4 regions of the Sporomusa sp. GT1 genome follow, and region 3 is predicted to be linked to each of the others. Evidence: riboswitches for the same ligand, from Rfam matches in the RefSeq annotation. Region 3 holds a riboswitch; each other region holds the start of a gene.
The links. A riboswitch is a leader RNA that binds a small molecule or an ion and turns the genes downstream of it on or off. The one in region 3 is predicted to bind cobalamin.
Positions count from the first base shown of each region.

Region 1: it holds a riboswitch for cobalamin, as region 3 does, so the genes downstream of both, GT1_RS17910 (type II secretion system protein GspD) here and GT1_RS19485 (ABC transporter substrate-binding protein) in region 3, are expected to answer to the same signal.
Region 2: it holds a riboswitch for cobalamin, as region 3 does, so the genes downstream of both, GT1_RS18000 (ATP-binding protein) here and GT1_RS19485 (ABC transporter substrate-binding protein) in region 3, are expected to answer to the same signal.
Region 4: it holds a riboswitch for cobalamin, as region 3 does, so the genes downstream of both, GT1_RS18025 (ABC transporter substrate-binding protein) here and GT1_RS19485 (ABC transporter substrate-binding protein) in region 3, are expected to answer to the same signal.

Region 1 covers NZ_BMBX01000023.1:6,194-10,405, forward strand. Annotated here, with positions in the region: gene GT1_RS17900 (hypothetical protein) at 29-847, opposite strand; gene GT1_RS17905 (hypothetical protein) at 885-1,289, opposite strand; gene GT1_RS17910 (type II secretion system protein GspD) at 1,347-2,477, opposite strand; cobalamin riboswitch at 2,681-2,862, opposite strand; gene GT1_RS17915 (hypothetical protein) at 3,009-3,530, opposite strand; gene GT1_RS17920 (molybdopterin-dependent oxidoreductase) at 3,547-4,212, opposite strand, start outside.
Region 2 covers NZ_BMBX01000023.1:26,551-30,762, reverse strand. Annotated here, with positions in the region: gene GT1_RS18010 (ABC transporter ATP-binding protein) at 1-413, shown strand, start outside; gene GT1_RS18005 (ABC transporter ATP-binding protein) at 403-1,026, shown strand; cobalamin riboswitch at 1,124-1,306, shown strand; gene GT1_RS22585 (hypothetical protein) at 1,344-1,469, shown strand; cobalamin riboswitch at 1,474-1,657, shown strand; gene GT1_RS18000 (ATP-binding protein) at 1,819-2,844, shown strand; gene GT1_RS17995 (VWA domain-containing protein) at 2,863-4,212, shown strand, end outside.
Region 3 covers NZ_BMBX01000030.1:22,161-26,372, reverse strand. Annotated here, with positions in the region: gene GT1_RS19495 (biopolymer transporter ExbD) at 1-335, opposite strand, end outside; gene GT1_RS19490 (MotA/TolQ/ExbB proton channel family protein) at 322-957, opposite strand; gene GT1_RS19485 (ABC transporter substrate-binding protein) at 992-1,987, opposite strand; cobalamin riboswitch at 2,221-2,402, opposite strand; gene GT1_RS19480 (ABC transporter ATP-binding protein/permease) at 2,537-4,212, shown strand, end outside.
Region 4 covers NZ_BMBX01000023.1:32,520-36,731, reverse strand. Annotated here, with positions in the region: gene GT1_RS18040 (adenosylcobinamide amidohydrolase) at 1-417, shown strand, start outside; gene GT1_RS18035 (OmpH family outer membrane protein) at 452-1,084, shown strand; gene GT1_RS18030 (hypothetical protein) at 1,176-1,532, shown strand; cobalamin riboswitch at 1,626-1,809, shown strand; gene GT1_RS18025 (ABC transporter substrate-binding protein) at 1,988-3,559, shown strand; gene GT1_RS18020 (ABC transporter permease) at 3,597-4,212, shown strand, end outside.

The sequences.
Region 1 (4,212 bases), on a different contig from region 3:
TTGTTTAACCGCTTGGCAAAATAGTGATTTATTTATTGCCTGTACCGGCTTGATACGGATGGTTCAGGTAGTTGCAGGCTTTGACCGGCTGGCCGGTAAAATACAGGGTCAGTTCACCGGGATTCATCAGCCAGTTAAGCCGGCGATACTCCCAGGCCCAGGGGGCTGAAACCCTGACCGCATTATAGCTGTCAAAATAGCCCCAGCGGGAGAAAACACGGCCTTGTCCGATATCCTGGCGTCGCTCCCACAAGGCTGTCAGGGGAAGCAAAACATAGTCCATATATCCCGCCCCAGACTGTTGGTCACTGCCCAGGCGGCTGCCGGCCGCACTCAGCACCTGCATATTCTTTTTCCGCAGCAGCCGGCTGTTTTTACCGGCGGCGGCAACGGCGTGAGTTCCGGTGCGAAGCTGTAATACCGGGTGCCCGTCTGCCAGGAACACTCGCCCACCATCCCGTGTTCTCCATTTACCGTTACTGTAGGTCACCAGCAAATCAAGAGCGCCGGTGTTATCCGGCAGTTTCCTTACGGCAAGCAGCACACCGGTCATGGCATGTTCATGGCCACGGCCATGACGTGGATAGTATTGATAATAGCCAAGATAATAATGGGTGTCGCTTTCCACCACAGAATAGTACATAGCATGCGCCAGCGGGTAAAAGTACAGGTTGTACCAATTGTTGTTGAGCTGCCAGTCGAGGTCATAATTGACCAGAGTAAATACATTTTGCTTTGCCGCCAGACCATCGCTGTGATCGGACTGGCAGACGACCGGCGCCCACTGTCTGACAATATCCGGCGCAGCTATCGCTGAAACCGGCTGTGCAAGTAACAGTGCCGGCAAAAGCATGAGGCATCCTACAACGCTAACAGCGAGTCGGTTACAAAGTTTTGTTATATAATGTGATTTCGTCAATGGCGTATACCTCCATATTCCAGGTACCACCGCGGGGAGGTGACGCAATCATAACGTTTTGCCCGACAAAAGAGATAAGCTTGCCTGTCGCCAGAGCGGTTTCCAGCAGGCTTTGCAGCTTTTGCTCGGACGTTCTGACCACAATGGCTTTTCCGGGCGGCTCGCGAAGTTCAATAACCGCATAACAGCTATTGGAGGGCGCATAACAATTTATGAGCGTGACATGACCGGATAACTGAACCATTGGCGGCATCAAGGCAACGCCGGAAACAGGCTGATTCACCGTGGCGGCAGAATGAGTCTGGGTTAACGGCAGGTTCAAAAACAAGATTAACAGGCCCAGGCTAATCGCCTTTAATACTATATTCATGACAGGTATCACTCCCAAAATATTCAGGCTATGATCGTCTGTGAGAAACACATAAACCTAATGCACACCTGAATCATATTCCTGAACGGTGGCGGCTAAGAAGTCGTCACCGATGATTTTAGGGGTCAGCATAATCACCAGTTCGGTCTCAGTAACTTGCTTATCGGTTGAGTGGAAAAGCTTTCCCACCAGCGGCAGCTGCCCCAGCACCGGAACCTTGAAGGTAGTATTGGTTTCCTGGCGCTGAATTAAGCCGCCCAGTACAATGGTTGCCCCGCTTTTAACCCTGAGGGTGGCATCTGCCTGGCGGGTGCGGATATTGGGATTGCCGTTTTTGGTGGTATCGGTCTTGTTGCTCACTTCCGGCTGAATATGGGTAGTTATGAAACCATCTTTGTTTACAGTTGGGGTCACTCCTAATTTAATCCCCACCTCAACATAGATGACGGAGATAATGGGCATGCTGCCGGTAGTAGGCTGCGAGCTTTCGACAGCCAGCTTGTCCCCGATAAGGATTTGCGCCTTTACCCCGTCCAAGGTGGCGATACGCGGGCTTGCCAGCAGCCGGCCTTTTTTCTTTTCGATTAAATGGTTGATAATTCCCTGAAGATTGACGCCGTACCTGCCGGTAGTAATCCAGAAATTTGAATGGTCGTAGAGCTTTTCGGAAGGCAGCAGGGTCTTAGCTCCCCAGTCAACACCGAGGTTGGATGAATCATCGCGGTTAATCTCCAGTACCTGCACTTCAAACATAACCTGCGGCGGCGGTGTATCAATTTTTGCCAGCAGTTGCTCCACCTGTCTGTATATATCGGGAGTGCTCATAATCACCAGGATATTGCGCAGCGGATCGGTTTTAATCTGTTCTTCCGGGACCAGGGCACTCAGCAGCGGTCTGGCCTGATCGACCTTTAGATAGTTGAGCTGTACCACTAGCGGTCCCTGAAGATCAGTTTCAGGTTCGGGCGCAGGCTGCAGTTGCAGTCCGGGCTCCGGCTCAGCGCCCGGTTCCAGGCCGGAGGCGGTGACATGCCCTGCCTGGCCGGTAGTCCCAGGGGTTGTTCCGGATTCATTTTCCGGCAAACCGCCAATGCTTACTGCAGCCTGCCGGTCAACAGCCGTATCCGGCAGGACTGCCGGCGGTGCCGGGGAGGCCTGAGCAAGCCAGGGCAACAGAAAGAGCAGCAATAGGAAGGTGAAGAAGGTAGTACGATACCGGCGGCAATGGTACACTCGATTCACCGACTTTCAGTTAGTAGGAGTAGGAGTTGATAAAAAGAAAGAAGCCTCCTGCGAATAACCGACAGGGGCTTCTTATTGATCCCGGCAAACAGCCGGAACTACATGCAAAAAAACATGCAGCCAAATCCCCTTCCCATCTCTCGCAGGTCAACGGTGATTGTTGTACAGGCAGTTCTCCTGGCTTAGGCTCATCGCTCCTCCAAACCTTCCCAAGACGATCGTCTCAGTGGCATATCATGGATTCGCTCCCCATTACAGTGGCGGGACCGCACCGGCTTTTAACCGGTTTCTCTATTATGTCCTTGCGGACACCTGTACCTGGAAATATTTATTTTTTGTTTAGTTGTCTGTTTTCTAAATTTTATCATAAATGGATAACTTTGTCGAAAGTTTTTATCCTACTAAATTCGACAAACTTTTTATGGAAACTTTGAGCCGATACTGTGCCTGGTATTGCGCTGGCAGGTAGTGGGAGTATTAATTATTCCGCACATAATTTTTAACAATTTCGTACATGGAGTCGGCAAAGGTCTTTACGGGAACAGGGGCGAACTTTGCGATTTGCTGACGTTCTTCCAACACGGTTCCCTGTTCACTGACCACCTTTATCGCGGTAACTGCATAGGTTTTGTCTCTGGTCTTAAATGCCATCCAGATTTCGCTGTAGGCGACTTTGTCTTCTGCTGTCAGTTTTTCCTGATATTTGTCATGTAAATTGCCGATAAGCTTCGGATCGGTAAAGATGGTTTTGGTCAGAACATGGACCAGGTTGTTATCGGCTTCATCAACCTTAAGCGAGGTATGGTCAAAGGCAAAAATGCCAATATCATTCTTGAATACCTGCACCCAGCGCTGTCGCTCGATCTCCGCTTCGCTGGGCTTGGGCCGGACACTGAGCTCCCAGTCCAGCGGCGAATTAGCAGGAGGCTCCTCCGCCTGCACGGGAACGGCCGCAAGCAGAAGCAAGCACAAAGCGAACAGCAGTATTTGTTTTGTCATGTAAGACTCCTTTCATCTACCTGCATATATCGCAACTATCTGCGTGGGCGATAACATTTACTTTCACGTCATAAAAAGTACTTCCCTTCCCTTTATCAGTAAGTCTTTGAGAAGTCAGCACATTGACCGACCGATCGCCTACAGCATGTTCGATCCACCACACGCCTTCGGTTACAACAACTGATTCCGGTACTTTCGCGCTGGTTTTCAGCGTAAAAACCGCTTTGCCGCGTTCGTTATAAACAACAATAAGCTGACCGTCTTTTAAGCTTTTCTTAGCGGCATCTGCCGGGTTCATTTGCAGGATCATTGTATTGTTTTTCGTCAGGTCTTCCCGTTCATTAAAGGACGAATCCAATATCCGGGCATCGGGCGAATTAATCAGCCAAAACTCTGCGTTGTCGCCATAAGGCTCAAGATATCTTGGCAAGGGTTCCTCTTCTCTGGGATTTATTATTTCAATTTTTCCTGACGGTGTTTGAAATTGCAGCTTATAATCGTCAGGCAGCGGCAAGTCCACCGGATATCCTTGCCGCAGTTTTTCCATTTCGGTTTGCTCCAGCCAGGGAGTGGGATTGGCCAGAATACTGTCAATCAGGGCTTCCTCGGTCTGCTGAAAGAACGGCTCCTTGATTCCCATCGCCGCAGCTAGGAGGCAGAATACCTCCCAATTGGATTTTGA
Region 2 (4,212 bases), on a different contig from region 3:
ATGAGCCGACACCAGGCCTTGATCTGGGGATTGCGCTGGAAACGCTGAAACATTTCCGGGAGTTTGCCGACCAGGGCAAAGGGGTTGTTTTGATTACACATGATATTGATCTGGCTTTTAATATTGCCGACAGGATCGCGGTTTTTTATGCCGGGACCACCGTTGAGGTAGCTAACGCTTCCGACTTTAGCGGCAAGGGTGAAGCTTTGCGGCATCCTTATACTAAGGCTCTGTTTCACGCTTTGCCCCAAAACGGTTTTCACCCAATTGAGGGATTCCAGCCGTATCCGAAAAACCTTCCGCCAGGCTGCCTGTTTGGGCCGCGCTGCCCCCACAAAGGGCTGCAATGTGAGGAAAAAGTCTTTATGCGGGACGTGCGTGGCGGCAGTGTGAGGTGCAATCGTGGCGCTTGAAGTAAAAAATATTAGTTTTCGCTACAGAAACGGCCCCTGGATTCTTAACAATGTCAGCTTTCGCGTGGACGAGGGCGAGCGGGTCGCCTTGGTAGGCCCCAGTGGTTATGGGAAGAGCACCTTGTCTAAAATTATTGCCGGTTATCTGCAGCCGACGGCAGGGGAGATTCTCTGGCAGGGCAAGCCGCTGCCGGAAACCGGCTACTGTCCGGTTCAACTGGTATATCAGCATCCGGAAAAAGCCATAAATCCCCGGTGGAAAATGGCCGACTCTCTACATGAAGGCTGGACGCCGGAGCAGTCCATGCTTGACGCGATGGGCATTAAGCCGGAATGGTTGGGCCGTTGGCCCAACGAACTATCCGGGGGCGAATTGCAGCGGTTTTGTGTAGTGCGGGCCTTGAGTCCTGAGACCCGTTTGCTCATTGCCGATGAAATGAGCACAATGCTTGACGTTATTACGCAGGCGCAAATCTGGCATTTGGTTCTCAAAGTGGTGGAAGAACGAAAAATGGGCTTAATTGCCATTACCCATAATCAACCTCTGGCAGAGAAGATTGCCTCCCGTATCATTGACTTGCCGGCCCTTAACCGGCTGGAAAGCATTACTTAATTTGGGTGAGCCGGCGGCTGTCGACTGTCCGGTGTATTATTTAAAGTGTTGACAAACCAGTTGCTTTTCGCTAGTATAAATATGAAAGTGACAGATAATTTCATGTTTGGAGTTAGGTGCCGTAAAGGCTTAATAGGGAAGACCGGTGCAATACCGGCGCGGTCCCGCCACTGTAATGGGGAGCAGGCTTAAGATATGCCACTGGGATGAAGCATCCTGGGAAGGTTTAAGCAAGCTATGATCCGGAGCCAGGAGAACTGCCTAGCTGACAATCACCGTTTTTCACCCACGTGGTATGGGGAGGGGATTACAGTTAAGTGTGGCTTCCTGAATATCATCGGGAAGTTGGCGGAGCGGCTGAATTCACTCCTGGTATTGATACCAGGAGTTTTTTATTCTACACTGCGGACATGCAGGAAGTACGCAGCCAAAAGATTGTGTGATAACAGCATACTGACAGAATCAGGTGCCCGTAAGGGCTTAATAGGGAAGACCGGTGCAATGCCGGCGCGGTCCCGCCACTGTAATGGGGAGCAAGCTTAAGATATGCCACTGGGATGAAGCGTCCTGGGAAGGTTTAAGCAAGCCATGATCCGGAGCCAGGAGAACTGCCTGATTAACAGTCACCGTTTACCCACGAGGTATGGGGAGGGGATTATTTACCGGTTGTCGATAACAAGTTTGCCAGAGACCTTCCTTACTCGTATAAGGGAGGTCTCTTTTTATTATGACAGAAAGCGTAATACCACCTCTCATCTAAGGCTTGTGAACTAATAAGGAGATGAATTGACGTTGCAACATAACGCGGTATACCCGTTTACTGCCATTGTCGGGCAAGAGGATATGAAATTGGCCCTTATCTTAAATGTAATCAATCCCCTGCTGGGCGGGGTATTGATCAAGGGGGAAAAAGGTACAGCCAAATCCACCGCAGTCAGGGCGCTGGCTGACCTGTTGCCTGCTATGGAAGTGAGTACAGGCTGTCCTTTTCATTGTGATCCGGCAGACCTTAGCCGGCTGTGTGACAGTTGCCGTGGCAGAAGTGAAGAACAAACGCTGCCTGTTCAATCAGTGAAAATGCGGGTGGTAGAGCTGCCTGTCAGTGCTACCGAAGACCGGGTTGTCGGCACTTTAGATATTGAACATGCCATCAAACAGGGGGAAAAGAAATTTGACCCCGGCATTTTAGCTCAGGCCAATCGCAATATATTGTATGTGGATGAGATTAACCTCCTGGATGATCATGTTGTTGATGTGCTGCTGGATGCCGCCGCCATGGGGGTAAATACTGTGGAACGCGAGGGCGTGTCTTATTCCCATCCGGCCCGCTTTGTTCTGGTCGGCACCATGAACCCGGAAGAAGGCGATATCAGACCGCAGCTATTGGACCGTTTCGGGCTGTCGGTGGCCGTAGCCGGGGAAAACCGGCCCGAGTGCCGGGTGGAGGTTATTAAACGGCGGCTGAGCTATGAACAGGACCCTGCCGCCTTCGGTCGGCAGCACCAGGCAGAACAGGAACAGCTGGCGGCGAGCATTATGCAAGCCAGCCGTCTCTTGCCACAGGTGACTATTAAGGATGAGCTGCTGCTGCTTGTCGCCAAGCTGGCTATTGCCCTTGATGTTGACGGTCACCGGGCCGATATTACCGTTATTAAGACGGCCATAACCCTGGCCGCCTTTGACGGACGGGAAGAGGTAGAGCCTGAGGACGTAAAAAAAGCCGCCCGGCTGGCACTGCCGCACCGGATGCGGCGGCGCCCGTTTGAGGACGGTACGCTGGATTGGGACAAAGTTGAGGCTGTATTGGCACAGCCGTAAGCCGGGAGGAATGATACTATGCAGCGCATGATATTTCCGTTGGCGGCCATTGTCGGACAGGAAACCGTCAAGCGGGCGCTTCTCATTGCCGTCGTCAATCCCAAAGCCGGCGGGGTTTTGGTGGCCGGGGAAAAAGGCACCGCCAAATCGACACTGGTACGTTCTCTGGCGGAAATTTCCGGTGAGGCCAGGTTAATTGAGCTGCCGCTCAATGCCACCGAGGATATGGTGTTTGGCGGACTGGATATGCAATATGCCCTGGAACAGGGTAAGCGCCGCTTTCTGCCGGGCATACTTGCCAGAGCCAATAATCGCCTGCTTTATATTGATGAAATTAACCTGCTGCGCCAGGAGTTTCTGGGATCTCTGCTGGATGCGGCTGCTACCGGCGTGTACCGGGTGGAAAGAGAAGGAATTTCCTGTCTGCATGCGGCAGCCTGTACCCTGATTGGCACCATGAATCCGGAGGAAGGAACCTTATCACCCCAGATGATTGACAGGTTCGGCCTGTATGCTGCCGTCAGCCGGGAAAAAAACGAGACCGACCGGATGGAAATTATGCGGCGGATTTTGGCCTATGAAGCCCGTCCGGCAGAATTTTGCCGGCAGTATGCGGCGGCTAATGAAGCCATCAAACAGCAGGTAACAATCGCCAGGAGCCTGCTGCAAGCCATTGCTGTACCTGAAGCTATGATCTTGCTGGCAGCACAGATGTGTGCCAAGGCGCATTCGCCAGGCCATCGGGCCGAACTATTTTTATTAGAGGCCGCCCGGGCCATTGCGGCGCTTGCCGGACGTACCTATCTGCTGCCTGCCGACCTGGAGGAAGCCGCCTGCTATGTATTGCCGCAGCGCATGCGGCAGGAGGAGCAGCCGCTTCCCCCCGAACCGCCTGAGCAAAATGAACCGGAACAACCGGATAATCAGCCGCCACTACCGGAACCGCCCACCAACCAACAGGAGCGGGAACAGCCGGCAGAACAGACTGTTCCGCCGGCCGGGCAGCCGGAAAGTGGGGGCAGTGACCAGGAGAAGGTGGCAGATATTGATACAACTTTTCCTTTTATCCGGATGGCGCTAGCTTTGCCCCAGGACCGTCAGGAGCGCCGGGGCAGCGGCAAACGCAGCCTGACGCGCACCGATACCAAGCAGGGACGCTATGTACGTTCAGGCATTCCGAACGGACAAGTGACTGATCTGGCTTTTGACGCCACCTTGCGGGCGGCGGCTCCTTATCAAAAGTTCCGGAACACAGCCCAATGCGCCATTGCCATTGAACGCGAAGATTTGCGGCAAAAAATCCGGGAGAAACGTATTGGCAGTACCTTTCTGTTTGTCGTTGATGCCAGTGGCTCCATGGGCGCGCGG
Region 3 (4,212 bases):
ACCTTGCCATATTCGGCTGTTTTATCCGAACGCAGGATAAAAACCAGGTCACCCTGCTTAGCCATCTCCAGCTTCACCCGCTTTTGCAGCAGTTCCAGCGGTATCTCTTCCTGCTCAAACATAATCCGGCCTTCTTTGGTAACGGCAATAGCCACACTGTGCGGCTTGTCACTCTGGGCTGAAGCGGCTTGCGGCAAGTTAACAGGTATTGTCTGCTGGTCAACCATATAGAGCGTGCTCATGATAAAAAATACCAGTAAAAAGAAAATGATATCAATCATGGGAATAATCATCAGCTTAGGCTGACGCTCTGAACGCAAATTACGCAATTTCATGACGCTTCTCCTGTTTGATATGCCCCATCACCAGCAGGCAGGTCTGCTCAATAGTCGTAATCAGGTGATCTAACCGGTGATTAAAATAACTGTACACAATCATAGCCAGGGTAGCCACACACAAGCCGGAAGCCGTGGCAATGAGCGCTTCCCCGACACCGCCGGTAATGGCCTGAGGCTGACCGGCTTTGATATTCATGACACTAAAGGAATCAATCATACCGATAACTGTGCCTAAGAGACCAAGCAGCGGCGCAATAGTTACAATGGTGTCCAAATGGTTTAAATATGCCCGGAGGCCGGCAACAGCTAAAGAAGCTTCTCCCTCCAGCACGCTTTCGATATTCGCGCAGCCCCGCTGCACATGGGCAATCCCTTTGGCGGCAACCATAGCGGCAATACCCTGGGTCTGCCGGCATAATTCATGAGCTGCCGCCCAGTCATCCCGCTCCAGTAAAGCGGTAAGGCGTCCGGTAAACTCGTGCATATCGGTGTCCATTTTTCTATAATACATGAACCGCTCCACCCCAATGGCGGCCACCAGTACGGAACAGGCCAGAATCAGATACATGACCGGGCCGCCCTGATGAAATATCTGAAAGCACTTGGCAATAAAACTCATTCTTCTCCCTCCGTTTGTATCATTATCAATAACCTTAAAAAAGCTGAGGATAGGCAGCCCGGGCCACAGCCTGCACACCGTAAACAATGTACTGTGAGGTGGAAGTCAGGTGTCTGTCAGGCACAACAATCATTTTTTTGTTGTGAATGGCCTTCACAATCTGCAAAGCCGGATCATTTTGCACATCCTCAGCAAACTTCTGAATATCTGTTTTGCCGGTATAATCCCAGACCGGCAGCAGAATGATATCCGGATTAATCCGGACAAGCTGTTCTTTGGACAATAGGTCATCATTGTTTAAACCGGCGGCTGCCACACCTTCAATTGCCCCTGCCTGGCGGCAAATATCTTCAAAAGTACTCCCTTTACCGCCACTATCTCCCATCAGGGAAAACCGGATAACTACCGGGCGCTTATCGGCTGGAATCGTGCTGGTTTTTTCGTTAATTTGCGCCAACTGCGTTTCCATTTCAGCCACCAGACGTTCACCGGCCTGTTCTTCACCGACAACCCGGGCAAGCGCGATAATAGATTGCTTAACCTCGTCAACGTTGGCGGCGGTTTTATAAACATAGACGGGAATGCCTGTCTCCCTGAGCGTTTGGCTCAGCACCGGCGGCAGCCAATCCGGCATAAGCACAAGATCCGGCTGAAGCGCAATAATGCTTTCGGCATGAACACGTATTCTCTTGGGAACAACTTTGGCCTGTTCCACAACATTGGAAACACCGGCGTCATCCACAAGATGCGTCAGGGCCGCAATACGCTCCGGGTTTACCAGTGCCAAAAGAATTTCGTCGGTACTGACGGAAAGCGGCACAATTTTTTGCGGTTTTTGCGGAAGCTGCAGTACATAGCCGGTACTATCCACTATCTCATAGCCGCCGGAACCGGCTATATTTCCATTGCCGCCTTGCGGCGAACCGGTATTATTTTTTCCCGTACAACCACCTGTAAAGAAGAACAGCACTACTAAAGCCACGAGCATACTCAGGCGACATGACGGTTTAGCCAGGGTTGCCAACATCATCGTTTCATCTCCTATAGGTTGTCTCTTAAGTAAACATTATGCAGCAGCATTGCGGCCAAACAGAGCAAAAACAGCTGCAAACAGAAAAACTCCCGACCGTATAAAAAGCCGGGAGTAACAAACAGTAGGTTACTGGTTAGAATAAAAAACTTCTGGTGATAAAACCAGAAGTGAATTCAGCTACGCCGCAAAACGCCTACTGTAATCCCCTCCCCAAACCCTCGTGGGTAACAAACGGTGATTGTCAGACAGGCAGTTCTCCTGACTCCGGATCATAGCTTGCTTAAACCTTCCCAGAAAATCATCCCAGTGGCATATCTTAAGCTTACTCCCCGTTACAGTGGCGGGACCGCGCCGGCTTTTCACCGGTCTTCCCTATTAAGCCCAGTTGGGCACCTACCTCAAATATTCTGTTTATTGTTTCCAGTATATACTTCAGTCCAAATAGTGTCAAGTTGTTCTTATTTTGTATATCTCTGCTCAAGACCGCATATACATGCCATATCTGACTTCCATCTTCACGCGAGAGGAGCAGGTCACTTGGTAAGAATGGCACTGTCCTATTGGTTGTCGAAGGCTGCTCCCAAAGCCTGGCTATTAACCCTGCTTCTCATCCTTTGCACCGGTTTGCTGGTACTGCTCCATATGCAGCTCAATAATTGGCAGGTAGGCTTCTACAATCACCTGCAGCAGCATAACTTTGCCGGTTTTTATCATGCTTTAGTTCAATTTGCTCTGATTTGTTCCATTCTTGTCGCAACCTCAGGCTGGCAGACACATGTCAAAATGCTGCTGCAGCTGCGGTGGCGCCAGTGGTTAACGAATAAATATATCACGCTGTGGCTGCACAAGCAGAACTATTTTCATATGAGATTTCTTGTTAAGGCTATCGATAATCCGGACCAGCGTATCGGCGAGGACATTCAGTTGTTTGTTACCCATTCGCTGGATTTGGCCGTGGGGCTGCTGCGTCATTTAATAACTCTTATCGTATTCTCAGTTGTCCTTTGGCGGTTATCAGGGGAAATCCAGGTCTCCTTATTGACAGCAGAAGTCATAATTCCCGGTTACCTGGTCTGGTCCGCCCTCCTGTATTCCGCTCTCGGCACCTGGGTAACCATAAAGATAGGCCGCCCTCTCATGCTGCAAAATAACCTCCAGCAAAGCAATGAAGCCAACTTCCGCTACAGCTTAATCAGGCTGAAGGAATATGCCGAAGGTATTGTATTATGCAAGGGAGATACCTGGGAGAAACACAATCTGTTAAAATGGTTTTCAAGTATTGTAATTACCCAGCTTGCAATAATTAAAACAACCAGGGACATTACCTGGATATCCGCAGCCTATACACAGTTGTCTACCGTATTTGCCTTTTTGATCGCGTCTCCCAAATATTTCAATGACGAGCTACAGCTTGGGCAATTATTCGAAATATCGGGGGCTTATTGGTATGTTCATTCCGCGCTCGCCTATATCATTGAAAGCTTTGGGAAAATCGCTCAATGGCAGGCTGTAACTAACCGGCTGCGGGAGTTTTGCACCCAGCTCCGGCTCCTCCAGTCACAGCACCTGGCATCAAACACTTCCTTTTACAATCCGGATACACTCATAACCAAAGAACTTTCCGTATTTTCTCCTGCCGGCCATATCCTGGTGAACAAGCTTACCTTAGCGCTCCCCGGTGGTGACAGCCTGCTGATTACCGGTCCTTCGGGCTGTGGCAAAACCACATTATTACAGACATTAGCCGGAGTCTGGCCCTATTTCTCCGGGCAAATGTCCTGCCCGCCGGATGGCAGTGTCCTGTTTCTGCCGCAAAAACCTTATATCCCGCTTGGCTCACTGCGCGCGGCGGTACTATACCCGTACAAACACGTCAGCGTAACCGACAATAAGGTGGAAGAGGCACTGCATATATGCAAATTAGCCGCACTGCTCCCACGCCTGGATATCGAAACAGACTGGTCAAAAAACCTTTCACCGGGTGAACTCCAACGGCTTTCCCTGGCCCGGGCCATCTTGCACCGGCCAAAGTGGATCTTCCTCGATGAGACAACCGCTTGTATTGACGCTGCCATGGAAGCAGAAATATACCAGATACTTAAAGAGAAGCTGCCTGATGCCGCAGTAATCAGTATTGGCCACCGGGATACGCTAACGTCATACCACCGCAGGATATTAAAATTAAACGGCACCGGCGGCTGGAGCTATTCTGAACAGCCGCA
Region 4 (4,212 bases), on a different contig from region 3:
TTGCCGGCAGTCAAAGAAGCCTTATATAAGCAGACCGGGCTGTCGCCAAGCCGGCAGCATAGTATGCTGGCCCGGTTCAAACGCTATGGCATTAAAGAGGAAAGCCTGTGGCAGGCCTATGCGGCTGCTAACGAAAAACCGGTAATGAAGGCCAGGTTTTTGGCTGCACTATGCCAACTGGACGGCGACAATCAGCTGGTGACCTATGCTGCTTTATATGTGCATCTCCTGGATCAATTATCCTGGCAGCTGCTGTCAGGCGAGGAGGTCTGTCAGGCTGCCAATGAACTGCTGGCTGCCCTTGCGGGTAAGCTTGACGTTACGGCACCGGTAGTTGAGGGGAACGATACCTGTGCCTGTCTTGAGGCCTGGACAGCTTTGGTGGTAGCTGCGACAGGTTCAGATGTTGCCCATTAGACTATACTCTTCAGCATAGTAAGGGGGAAGTAGTATGTTTAGTCCGTTTTGGAACGGGTTTCTGGTCGGGGCAGTTTTATTTTCCATGATCGGGGTGGCGGCCGGGATTTTTGTTGTCGCATTATGCCAGGCTTCAGCAAAAGGAAATGGCACAAATGACAATAATAAATGTAAGCAGGGGGAGATTGTTTTGGCGGAAAACACCAGCCTATTGAAGATGCAAAAAAAGTCATTGATACTATTTACCTTGGTTTTGTTTTTGACAGGTGCCTTTTGTCTGTTGCAATCCGGTACAGGTGAGGCGGCCAAGAAAAAAGCGGCAGCTCCCATCGGGATTGTAAATTATAATGCTTTATTAGACCAGCACCCGGATATGGCTAAAGCCATTGAAGAACTTAAACGGGAAAATGAGCAGGCTCAACAGGAATTTGAAAGCAAATCGTCCGGCTTGAGTGATAAAGAAAAACAGGACCTGAACTGGCAGCTGCGGCAAAGGCTGGAATTAAAGCAGCAAGAGCTATTGAACGCTATTGCTGTCCAAATTGATGCTGTCATCAAGGAGATAGCCGATGCCCAGGGATTAAGTGCCGTGGTAGACCAGGAGGCGACTATCTATGGCGGCAAAGATATCACTAATGATGTATTGAAGAAAATCCAGAAAAGGTAAGTTTCGTTTATTGTTTGTCTTATAATAATGGCTTATAATACAGTTAATGAAAGAAATAGATCCAAAAGGGATTTGTACGTGAGGTGACAGGATGAGCGCAGAAAGGTTCGATCATCTGGAAAAAATGCTGGCGCAGCTTATTCACATGGTAGGGCACAACAATGCATTTACCGAAGAGCTGTGTCAACGGATGGACCGTTTGGAAACCAAGGTAGATAATCTGGAAACCAGGATGGACAGCCTGGAGGCAAAGGTAAATAGCCTGGACGCCAAAGTAAACGGTCTGGAAACCCAAGTTAATAGCAGCTTCGATGGGCTTATCGGCATGGTTCATCTCCTGGGCAAAAAAATGGAGGCCATACCGCGCATTGAAGCTAAAATGGATGTCTTAAACGAGCGTGTGTTTGAGCAAGAAGCTGATATTAATATGCTGAAACGCGCTAAGTGATTGTTGCCTTTGCTCAATCCCTAAGAGTTGTACTTTGTCTAGTATTGACAAAATAGCTGCTTTTTTGTAGTATGAATCATATAAGTATGGCAATTTCATAATGTTGAGTTAGGTGCCCGCAAGGGCTTAATAGGGAAGTCCGGTGCAATACCGGCGCGGTCCCGCCACTGTAATGGGGAGCAGGCTTAAGATATGCCACTGGGATGAAGTATCCTGGGAAGGTTTAAGCAAGCTATGATCCGGAGCCAGGAGAACTGCCTAGCTGACAATCACCGTTTTTCACCCACGTGGTATGGGGAGGGGATTATGTAGAGCAATTAATCGATCTGTGCTGGTTTTTACCATTTGTGGATTAGTTCTTGCGTGCGGCTCTTCCTGAATTTCAGGAAGAGCCTTTTTGCATTTTTACAACCGTTGCTCAAAGTAGACAATGAATAGGAAAAAGGGGAGTCGGCATGAAAAAAATTGTTGGGCTGTTGCTTATGTTTGTCTTTATGATGACAGGCTGTTCGTCTGAAAAAACGGCAGGACCGGCCAAAAAGGATGAGGTTGTAATTTCAGTTGGCGTGAATATGACGGCAGGAGGCTATGACCCTATTGCCGGCTATGGTGTTTGGGGACCGGATATTTTTCACAGTAAGCTGCTGAAATACAATGTAAAGAGCGAATTGGAAACAGATCTGGCAACCGCATATGAGATCAGTAAAGACGGTCTGACGTATACCTATCATTTGCGCCAGGATGCCAAATTTGCTGACGGCACGCCGTTGACTGCCAAGGATGTGGCTTTTACCTATACAAAAGCAAAAGACAGTGGTTCTCCCGCTGATCTGACCATGCTGGCCGGCGTCAAAGCGGTGGACGACTATACGGTTGTTTTTACCCTTAATAAACCCTGGTCGGTATTTACCTCAACCACTGCCACCATTGGGATTGTCTCGCAGGCCGCCTACAATGAGAAATACGGGGACAATCCGCTGGCATCCGGTCCGTGGAAAGTGGTTCAATTTCAAAAAGATCAGCAGCTGATATTGGTGCCTAATGAACATTATTACGGCCAAAAGCCAAAGTTGAAAAAAGTAACTATTTTGAAGCTGGATGAAGAAGCCGCGCTGGCTGCGGCAAAATCAGGCCAACTCGATCTGGTCCTGGTTGAAACGGAATTTGCCAAAACAAAAGTGGCAGGCATGCATTTGGCAGAACTTGAGACAGTTACCGGTCTGGTCATCAACCTGCCGATGGTGAAAGAAACGACAACCGCTGATGGCAAAGTAATTGGCAATAATGTTACCAGCGATTGGGCTATTCGCAAGGCGTTGAATATTGGCATTGACCGCAAGCTGATTGTCCAAAATGCATTTAATGGAATTGGGGACCCGGCCTATGGCTGGTCGGCTGCCCTGCCGTGGGGCAATGCTCAGGCGGCCTTTGCCGACAATCAGGTTGAAGAAGCCAAAAAAATTCTTACAGATGCCGGCTGGATTGATACCGATGGCGACGGCATCAGGGAGAAAAACGGTCTTAAGGCCGAGTTTGTAGTTACCGGACGGAGCAATGATCTGCAAAGGTATAATACCGTTGTCGCCGTCGCGGCAGATGCCAAAAAACTTGGGATTAATATTATTCCCAAAGCAGCTCCCTGGAACGAATGCCGGCTAGCGCAGGCAACACCCACCTGCTGGGTTTTTGGCAGCCATAATCCTATGGATGTATATCGTTATTATCATTCTTCACAGATGGGCAAAGGTGTCATCGGCAATCCTTCCTCTTATGCCAATCCCAAGGTTGATGCGTATATCGACCAGGCCTTGGCTGCTACCAGCAGTGATAAAGTTGACGAATACTGGCGCCTGGCTCAATGGGATGGAACCACCGGCATGAAAGAAGATTATCCTTATCTCTGGATCGCTAATACCCGTCTTACCTACTTTATCAAAGATGGGCTGGATATCGGCAAGCAAAGAGTTCATGTCAGAAGTCAGGGGATTCCTGTTGTCGAGAATCTGGCTGAGTGGTCATGGCAATAGCTGGTCACGCTAAATCTATGGCGTAAAGGAGAATTCAATGAGTACAGGCACCTTGAGATATTGGGGGATGACTCTTGTCCGGATGACGACCTTGCTGATTGCCATTAGCATGGTTAGCTTTATCCTTATTGCTTCATCCCCCATAGATCCTGTTGATGCTTATGTCGGTGATTTGAGTGTCTCGGAGGAGCAGCGAAACAATATTATTGCTTACTGGGGGCTGGATAAATCGCCGGTGGAGCGTTACCTCATCTGGGCCGGACACCTTTTCGAGGGGGATATGGGGACCTCGATTACCTATCGTCAGCCGGTGACCGAGGTAATCGGCGAACGGTTTAAAACCTCACTGGCGCTAATGGGGCTTGCCTGGGTATTTTCCGGGATTATCGGCTTTCTTCTCGGTGTAGTCTCAGGTGTCCGCCGGGGCAGTGGGCTGGATAAGGCAATTAAGACCTTTTGTCTGACCTTGACGGCAACGCCTGTTTTTTGGATGGGATTGCTGATTTTAATGGTATTTGCCGTTGAACTCCAGTGGTTTCCGCTGGGGCTGGCGGCACCCATCGGCAAAGTTGCCGGGGAGGCGACGCTGGCGGAAAGGCTGTATCACCTGATATTGCCGGCCTTCACGCTGAGCATTACCGGAGTGGCTCCGA